One region of the Streptomyces sp. NPDC012835 genome, then DNA from elsewhere that is predicted to be linked to it. Evidence: riboswitches for the same ligand, from Rfam matches in the RefSeq annotation. Region 1 holds a riboswitch; each other region holds the start of a gene.
The links. A riboswitch is a leader RNA that binds a small molecule or an ion and turns the genes downstream of it on or off. The one in region 1 is predicted to bind S-adenosylmethionine.

Region 1 (2,192 bases):
CAGGAGCAGGTCGGCCAGTTGTGCCGGAGTGCCGGTGAAGACCTTGGCGTCGCTGGTGAAGGGGCGTCCCGCGAGTCCGTCCAGCCGGTCCCGGCGGGCCGCGGCGGCGCCGGGGTCGTCGTCGAGGAACACCACCAGATCGCCGAAGAGGTGCAGGGGCTCCCGGGCCCGCGCGGTCGTGGCGCGCTCGGAGCGGATCTCGGCGACGATGGCGCGGGCCTGGTCGGCGTCGTGCGGGGTGACGTAACCGAGGTCGGCCGAGCGCGCGATCAGCCGGTAGGGGACGGTGTCGTGTCCCAGGGCGGTGACGACGGGCTGGCCCTGCGGCGGGCGGGGGGTGATGGAGGGGCCCTTGACGTTGAAGTGCCGCCCCGTGAAGTCGATGTAGTGGAGTTTGTCGCGGTCGATGAAGCGGCCGGTGGACGCGGAGCGGATCTCGGCGTCGTCCTCCCAGCTGTCCCAGAGGCGGCGCACCACCTCGATGTGGTCGGCGGCCTCGTCGAAGAGTTCGGCGAGCGCTTCCCGGGTGCCCGGTGTGGACTGTTCCCCGAAGCGGATGGGCGGGATCGCACGGCGGCCGAAGTGCGCCGCCTCGTTCTGCCGGGTCGAGACCTGGACCCGCAGGCCCGCGCGGCCGGTGCTCGCGTAGTCGAGGGTGGCGACGGCCTTGGAGATGTGGAACGGCTCCGTATGAGTGGCGACCACGGTCGGTACGATCCCGATGTGCCGGGTCAGCGGGGCGACGCGTGCGGCGACGAGCACCGCGTCCAGCCGCCCGCGCACCTGGTCGGTGCGTCCGTCGGGTCGCGTGAAGTCCGAGGACTGGAGCCCGAGTCCGTCCTCGATGGTCACGAAGTCGAGCAGGCCGCGCTCCGCCTCCGTGACGAGGCCGGCCCAGTAGGCGGCGGTGAACAGGTCCCGGGGCCGGGCTCCCGGCTCGCGCCAGGCGGCCGGGTGCCAGCCGGCGCCGTCGAGGGCGACGGCGAGGTGGAGCGGGGAGGGCGGGGAGGGCGGGGAAGAGGGCAGCGGAGAGGACGAGGACACGGAAGGGTGCCTTCCTGATCGACCGTGGGTGATCGCCGCCCCTCATCGGGAGGGGCGGGCGCGGCGGAACAGGTCAGGCCCGACAGAGCGCGCCGGCCACGCGCTGGAGGTCGATGTGCGGCCGGGAGTACAGGTGGACGCTTCGTCGCGGGGAGAGAACCCTGGCAGGCGGAAGGGTGAGGGGTGACCTCATGTCCGCCTCCGCTCTTTCGTCTCCGGCGGACCCGAGGGCCTCGCCCGCCCAACGCCCGCGGAATCCGGGCGGACTCCGCCCGGTCGTCGCCCCGAGCACCCCACAGCGGTGGGGCCTGCCGGCCGGCAGGCCGGGCTCGACGCCGACACTCGTGAACCGAACCGAACGTTACGCGCGCCGTCTGCCCCGCGCAATGCCCGGTTTCCGGGGGGCGCGTTCATGGCGGCCCCGCGCACGGCGACGCGTACCGCTCCGCCCGCCGGGGAGAGCGGGCGGAGCGGTACGCGTCGGCGGTGTCGGCGCTCCCCCGCCCGGGCGGCGGCACACGCGTACCGCCCCTGCCGGACCCCCGTCCGGTCGGTCGCGCGCCGTGTCAGTCCGTCCCGCCCTCCCAGGAGCTGCCGTAGCGGTGGGCGAGCGCGGTCGCCTCCTCGGTGGTGAGCAGCCGGGGAGCGGTGTCCTTGAGGAGCAGGGTGAGACGTGCGACCTCCTCCAGCTCGACGGCGGCGTCCACGGCGCGCGCGAGGGTGGTACCGGCCGTGATGGGGCCGTGGTTCTGGAGCAGGGCGGCGCGGAACGGGAAGCCGAGGGCCTCCAGCCGCCGCGCCTGGTCCAGGTCGCCGGGGGCCGCGTACGGGACCAGCGGTGTCTGGCCCACCCGCATCACGAAGTACGGCGTGAGGGGTGCCAGCGCGCTGCGGCGGGACCACGCGGGCAGGCAGGAGCAGGCGGCGGCGTGGGCGCTGTGCAGGTGGACCACGGCGCGGGTGGCGGGGTCACGGCGGTAGAAGGCCCGGTGCAGCGGGAACTCCTTGGACGGTGGTGGCCCTGCCGTATGGCCCTCGTGCAGGGGCGCCCGTGCGTCCAGCACGGCCAGCTGCTCGGGGTCCAGGGCTTCCAGCCGGGCCCCGGTCGGGGTCATGTATATCCGATCGCCGACGCGCACACTGAGGTT
Region 2 (2,192 bases), 110 kb from region 1:
GACGACCCGTCCGCCCTCGACACCAGGTCCCACGAGAAGCGCGCGATGTGGTGGTTGCCGTCGACCTCGCCCTTGAGCTTGAAGTCGAAGCCGGGGAACTGCGTGTGCGCACCCTCGATGGCCGCCTGGACGCCCTCGTGTCCCCGGACGTCCACCAGCGGGTCGGTGTACGTGCCGTCCTCGGTCCACGCCTCGGCGACGGCCTTGGCGATGGCCTCGGAGTCGGTGGCGTTCCAGGCGGCCAGGTACCGGTTGACTGCGGTGATGTACTGGGTCACGGAGTGCTTTCCCTTCGGAATGACGGAGTGGACCGTCGTCGTGCGACGACGCCCGCCCCACTCTCCTATCGCAGCGGCCGATCAGTCGATTACTCCGGAGGTAATGGGGAATCCGCGAGTCCGTTACCTCCCCCCGGAACAGCCCTCTCGGACGAAGGAGTTCTCCCTTTCCGTACCTCTGTTCCTCCGCCGTATCCCTCATCCCTCTGATGCGGAGGGCGCGGTGCGACAGGAGAGCGGGGCGGGCGTCGTCGCACGGTGGACACATGGCTCTCGCTCCGTCCGCCGGCGCACACCGCGGCCGGGCCGGTGGCTCACGCCGCGCGGTGCTCCGGCTCGGCCGTGACCCGGAAGGCGGGGTGGTCGCCGAGGCGGCGCACGTAGTCCTGGAGCCGGGAGTACGAGCGGAGGGCGCCGACCGGGCCGAGATGGACGAGCGCCACCCACAGGTCCACGTCGGCGGCCGTCAGCTCGTGGCCCAGCACATAGGCCCGGCCGGCGAGCTGACGGTTGAGCAGGTCCAGCGCCGCCGATCTCCGCGACGGCGGGGCGGCCGGGGTGACGTCCCGGTCCAGCACGTCGCGGAGGGCGTCGATGTCCGGGGCGAGGGACGGCGGGCCGAGTACGGAGGCGCGGGCTCCGTCGCCGCCGGAGAGCGGACCCGCCAGGTCGCGGAGGATGTCGGGGGTGTGATTGCTGACGATGCGCCCGCTCCAGCGGTCGCGCAGCGCGGGTACGGTCAGCGGTCCGTCGTAGCGGTGCGTCGTGGCCTCGTAGGCGCGGCGCAGTGAGGTGAACCCGTCGGGCGTCCCGGCGGGATGTGTCAGGAGGGTGGTGGCGACCGAGCCCCCCAGACCGAGCAGGTCGAGCGTGATCGAGACGCGCAGCGAACGGGGACAGCACGCCGAGAGGTAGAGGTCGTAGCGGTGCGGTGCCGGGTAGAAGCCGCCGGCGAGGCCGATGCCGATCCGGCTGCGGACCCGGCGCGGACGGGGAGACGCCGGGGCCGTCCCGGGGCGTGGCCCCGAAGCCGATGAATTCTGCTGACAGCCGACCGGGTGGGCGGTGCCGGAGACGCGCGTATCTGGCGTGGGCATGACTCTCCCTTGGGGAACGAGTAAGCCGCCGCGGCCTTGTGGGCGTCAGCGGCGTGATGCGGAGCGACTGCGCTGTCCCGTACGGTCCGGATCGCACGGACCGGCCGGGGGATCAGTAAGCGCTGGAGACACGCGACAGATCGATGTGCAGGCGCCTCGTCAAGTCGTTCCTGGGCATTGCCACCCGTTTCACCTTCGGGGGCCTCGCGTGAGGCGAGACCGCGCTTGCCCCACCGCGTCGGCGGGACCCGGTCATCACCCGGAGCACCCCGTCGCGGCGGAAGGGTTGCCTGTCGGCCGGCCGGGGCCGATGACCACAGGTGCGGGCATACCCACGCCGTGGCCGCTGACAATCGTGACCGTCCACATCAGTCTCGGCGCACTCCATGACGCCGTCAAGAAGCCGGGTGGGCGGTCTCATCCGGTGGCCACTCGCCGTGACACTCCTTTCGGGACATGTGTTCCGTCCGGCCGAGGACCGCCCGTCGCGGGTTCCGGTGGAACCCCCGGCGGCCGGGGCCGTCACGCCAGCGGTTCGCGCAGCCTGGGGAGGAGCCGGTCGCCGATCCGGCGGATCTCCTGCTTGTAGGGGGTGTCGGACAGGACGAAGTGGGTGATGCCGAGCGCCCGGTAGTTCTTCAGCGCCGTGGCGACGTCGTCGGCGGAGCCGACCAGCCAGGTGGTCGCCGCTCCTTCACCGCCGAATGTGCCCGGTGTGGTGTAGAGGCAGGTGTCGAGCACCTCGCCGCGTCGGGTGAGGTCGAGGAGCCGCTGCTGCCCGACCGCCCCTCTGTGGTGTCCCGCCCCGGTGGTCCCG
Region 3 (2,192 bases), on a different contig from region 1:
CGGGCGGACCGCCGGGCCGGCCGCCGCCCCGGCCGCCGGGCCGCGCCATGGGGCGGTCGTACATCGCCTTCACGAACTGCACATCGGGGTCGGTCAGCAGCGGGCCGACGATCCCGGAGACGAAATCCGCCGAGAAATCCCGCAGATCCGCATCCACGAAGCACACGATGTCCCCGCCCGTCACCAGCAGCGACCGCCACAGCACCTCGCCCTTGCCGGGCAGCGCGGGCAGCCGCGGCAGTATCGCGTCCCGGTGCACCACCCGCGCCCCGGCCGCCGCGGCCACCTCGGACGTACGGTCGGTGGAGCCGGAATCGATCACCACCAGCTCGTCGACCAGCCGGGTCGCCACCATCAGCTCGCGCCGGATCACCGAGACGATCTCCCCGACCGTCTCCTCCTCGTCCAGCGCCGGAAGCACCACGCTCACGGTGGTGCCCCGGGCCGCTTTCGCCGCCAGCAACTGGTCGAGCGTACGGTCGGCCGCGGACCAGGAACGCCTGGTCAGCCAGCGTTCCACCTCTTCCAGCACGTTCGGTACTCCCTGCGCTGATCCGTAAAACGTGATCCATCTCGCGGTGCGGACGACTACCTCAACCGTCCGCTCCTTCGGTTACAGTCTTGAACAACGCCCTTGACCGCCGCATGCCGGGGTCGCGGGGTGGACACCTGGCTCAGAGACACCGGATCAGCGACATCCGGGACATGCTGCGACAGGCGACAAACGCACCGGACCCCGGGTCCGGCGCCATAGCGCTCATCCAGAGGGACTGAGGGAACGGCCCGTTGAAGTCCCGGCAACCCTCCCGCCGACCGCGAGGTCACGGTGGGGAAGGTGCCAATTCCGTCTCGTGGCGAAGTACGCCGCGAGGAAGATGAGGAGAAAGGGCCTCGCCTCCATGGCTGTGCAGACCGTCCAGAGCGGCACCAACGCCACCGTCGACCTCGGACCCGCCGCCGCGCTCTCGTGCCGCGAATGCGGAGAGCGTTTCGACCTCGGCCCCATTTTCGCCTGTGCGAGCTGTTTCGGGCCGCTCGAAGTCGCGTACGACCTGCCGAGCGGCAGCCCCGACGAGCTGAAGAAGCGCATCGCCGAGGGACCCGACAACATCTGGCGTTACGCGCCCCTGCTGCCCGTCCCCGCCGACGTGGCCTCGAAGCCCAACATCAACCCCGGTTTCACCAAGCTGGTCAAGGCCGACAACCTCGCCCGCGAGCTGGGTATCACCGGGTCGCTGCACGTCAAGGACGACTCCGGCAACCCGACGCACTCCTTCAAGGACCGTGTCGTCGCCATCGCCGTCGAGGCCGCCCGCGCCTTCGGCTTCACCACGCTCTCCTGCTCGTCCACCGGCAACCTCGCGGGCGCCGTCGGCGCAGCCGCGGCCCGGGCCGGCTTCCGCTCCTGCGTGTTCATCCCGCACGACCTGGAGCAGGGCAAGGTCGTCATGGCTGCGGTGTACGGCGGGGATCTGGTCGGCATCGAGGGCAACTACGACGATGTGAACCGTTTCTGTTCCGAGCTGATCGGCGACCCGCTCGGCGAGGGCTGGGGCTTCGTCAACGTCAACCTCCGTCCGTACTACGGCGAGGGTTCCAAGACCCTCGCGTACGAGATCTGTGAGCAGCTCGGCTGGCGCCTGCCCGATCAGCTCGTCATCCCGATCGCCTCGGGGTCGCAGCTGACGAAGATCGACAAGGGGCTCCAGGAGCTGATCAAGCTGGGCCTGGTCGAGGACAAGCCGTACAAGATCTTCGGCGCCCAGGCCGAGGGCTGCTCGCCGGTCTCCACCGCCTTCAAGGCGGGCCACGATGTCGTACGGCCCCAGAAGCCCGACACCATCGCCAAGTCCCTGGCGATCGGCAACCCGGCCGACGGACCGTACGTCCTGGACATCGCCCGCCGCACCGGTGGCGCCGTCGACGACGTCAACGACGAGCAGATCGTCGACGCGATCAAGCTGCTGGCGCGTACGGAGGGGATCTTCGCCGAGACGGCGGGCGGGGTCACCGTGGGCGTCACGAAGAAGCTCATCGAGGCCGGACTCCTCGACCCGACGCTGACCACCGTCGTCCTCAACACCGGCGACGGCCTGAAGACCCTCGACGCCGTGGCGCCGACGACCGGACCGACCGCCACCATCCGCCCGAGCCTCGACGCGTTCCGCGACGCGGGCCTCGCGGCCGGCTGA
Region 4 (2,192 bases), on a different contig from region 1:
CCCCTCGCGCAGCCGTGCGACAAGGCGCTGCTCGCGGGCCGCCAGCGCGTCGAACCCGGCCTCCTCCAGCGCCTTGCAGGCCGAGGCGATCGCGTACACCCCGATGACGTTGGGCGAACCGGCCTCGTGGCGGGCCGCGGTGGCGTGCCACTCCACGTCCACCCCGCCGTCGGCGCGGCGCGCCACCTTGCGGCTGGCGCCGCCGCCCGCGAGGTACGGCTCGGCGTCCCGGAGCCAGTCGGCCCGCCCGGCCAGCACCCCGGAGCCGAACGGCGCGTACAGCTTGTGCCCGGAGAAGGCGATCCAGTCCACGTCCAGCTCGGCGATGTCCACGGCGTGGTGCGGTACGAGCTGAGCGGCGTCGAGCACGATCCGGGCACCGTGCCGGTGCGCGGCGGCGGCCAGTTCCCGTACGGGCCACAGCTCACCCGTCACATTGGACGCGCCCGTGACACAGACCAGCGCCGGCCCACGGGAGTCGCGCGAGGCGAGCGCGCTCTCCAGGGTGGCGACGGCACCGGCCGGGGTGCGCGGGGCGTCGAGACAGCTCACCCGGGCGTTCCGCCAGGGCAGCAGCGAGGCGTGGTGCTCCGTCTCGAAGACGAACACCTCGCACCCCTCGGGAAGGGCCGCCGCCAGCAGATTCAGCGAATCCGTGGTCGAGCGGGTGAAGACCACCTGGTCGTCCGCGCGGCAGCCGAGGAACTCCGCGACCGTGCGGCGGCTGTTCTCGAACAGATCGGTGGACAGCTGCGAGAGATAGCCGGCGCCCCGGTGGACGCTGCCGTAGTACGGGGCGTACGCGGCGACGTCGTCCCACACCCGCTGGAGCGCCGGGGCGCTGGCCGCGTAGTCCAGGGCCGCGTAGACGACCTCGCCGCCGGTGACGAGCGGCACGGTCACATCCCGTCCGAGCACCGGCAGCGGCGCTCCACAGGCGGGGTCGTCGGAGGGCCGGGCGGGCTGCGCGGCAACGGTGGCGGTGGCGTTCGGGTATGCGGACATGGCGATATCTCCCGGCAGGACAAGGCGGAAAAGCGGCTTCAAGGACCCGCGGGCACGGCAGGGCCGTGACGGTCACGCGGGGGATGCCTCGACACACGGAGAACACCGTGCGGAGGGTGTTGAAGAGGGGCGTGGAAGCCCTAACGCATTCGCTTGCTCACGAGACTGCTCCCTTGAGGACCAGGACCCCAAAGGTGCGAGGGGTCCGCGCTTGCCGTAGACCTCGCTGCCTACGGCCTGGTCTTCACCCGGGGCACCCCGCCACGGACGGAGGGTTGCCGGACAGCGAGCCGGGGCCTAAATCGCTGTCACTCATGACCTTGGGCGAAATTATGGCACAGCGTGCCGCGCCGCCCAACAGGTGTCCGCGATACGGGACAAGGGCGGGCGCCGACCGGCGCCCGCCCCCTGTCGCAGCCGCCGCCGTCAGGCGTTGCTGGCCTCGACCCAGCGCGCCAGCGCCCGGCCCGCCGCGCCCGAGTCGATCGACTCCGCCGCCCGCGCGATCCCCGCCGACAGCTGGAGCTCCAGCGGATCGTCCGTCGGGTCCAGCGCGACCAGCGCCGCCGCCGAGTTGAGCAGTACGGCCTCCCGTACCGGGCCGGTCTCGCCGGCCAGCAGCCTGCGGGCCACATCCGCGTTGTACGAGGCGTCCGCGCCGCGCAGGGCCTCGACCGGCACCAGGGACAGACCGATGTCGCGCGGGTCGAAGGACTGCTCGGTGACGGCGCCGTCCCGGACGACCCAGACCCGGGAGGTCGCGGTGGTGGTCAGCTCGTCGAGCCCGTCGTCGCCCCGGAAGACCAGGGCGGAGGAGCCCCGCTCGGCCAGCACGCCCGCCATGATCGGCGCCATCCGGGCATCCGCGACACCCGTCGCCTGGGCCCGCACCTTCGCGGGGTTGGTGAGCGGCCCCAGGAAGTTGAAGACCGTACGGATACCCATCTCGCCGCGCGCGGCGGCCACGCGGCGCAGGGCGGGGTGGAACTTCACCGCGAAGCAGAAGGTGATGCCCGCCTCCTCCGCGACCCGGGCGACCCGCTCGGGGGACAGCTCCAGATTGACGCCGAGCTTCTCCAGGACGTCCGAGGCGCCGCTCGCCGAGGACGCGGCCCGGCTGCCGTGCTTGACGACCTTCGCTCCGGTGCCCGCGACCACGATCGAGGACATGGTGGAGATGTTCACGG

Region 2: another riboswitch for S-adenosylmethionine. It lies ahead of ACFY6S_RS01200 (glutathione S-transferase C-terminal domain-containing protein); the one in region 1 lies ahead of ACFY6S_RS01695 (putative leader peptide).
Region 3: another riboswitch for S-adenosylmethionine. It lies ahead of thrC (threonine synthase); the one in region 1 lies ahead of ACFY6S_RS01695 (putative leader peptide).
Region 4: another riboswitch for S-adenosylmethionine. It lies ahead of ACFY6S_RS09090 (aminotransferase class V-fold PLP-dependent enzyme); the one in region 1 lies ahead of ACFY6S_RS01695 (putative leader peptide).

What each region holds. Positions count from the first base shown of each region.
Region 1 covers NZ_JBIBBW010000001.1:419,135-421,326, forward strand. The annotation lists gene ACFY6S_RS01690 (LLM class flavin-dependent oxidoreductase) at 1-1,044, opposite strand, end outside; gene ACFY6S_RS01695 (putative leader peptide) at 1,118-1,237, opposite strand; SAM riboswitch class IV at 1,284-1,394, opposite strand; gene ACFY6S_RS01700 (class II aldolase/adducin family protein) at 1,611-2,192, opposite strand, start outside.
Region 2 covers NZ_JBIBBW010000001.1:312,120-314,311, reverse strand. The annotation lists gene ACFY6S_RS01205 (nuclear transport factor 2 family protein) at 1-278, opposite strand, end outside; gene ACFY6S_RS01200 (glutathione S-transferase C-terminal domain-containing protein) at 593-1,375, opposite strand; SAM riboswitch class IV at 1,592-1,736, opposite strand; gene ACFY6S_RS01195 (LLM class flavin-dependent oxidoreductase) at 1,898-2,192, opposite strand, start outside.
Region 3 covers NZ_JBIBBW010000003.1:742,135-744,326, reverse strand. The annotation lists gene ACFY6S_RS16545 (glucosyl-3-phosphoglycerate synthase) at 1-532, opposite strand, end outside; SAM riboswitch class I at 755-882, shown strand; gene thrC (threonine synthase) at 900-2,192, shown strand.
Region 4 covers NZ_JBIBBW010000002.1:359,374-361,565, forward strand. The annotation lists gene ACFY6S_RS09090 (aminotransferase class V-fold PLP-dependent enzyme) at 1-1,005, opposite strand, end outside; SAM riboswitch class IV at 1,208-1,325, opposite strand; gene trpD (anthranilate phosphoribosyltransferase) at 1,432-2,192, opposite strand, start outside.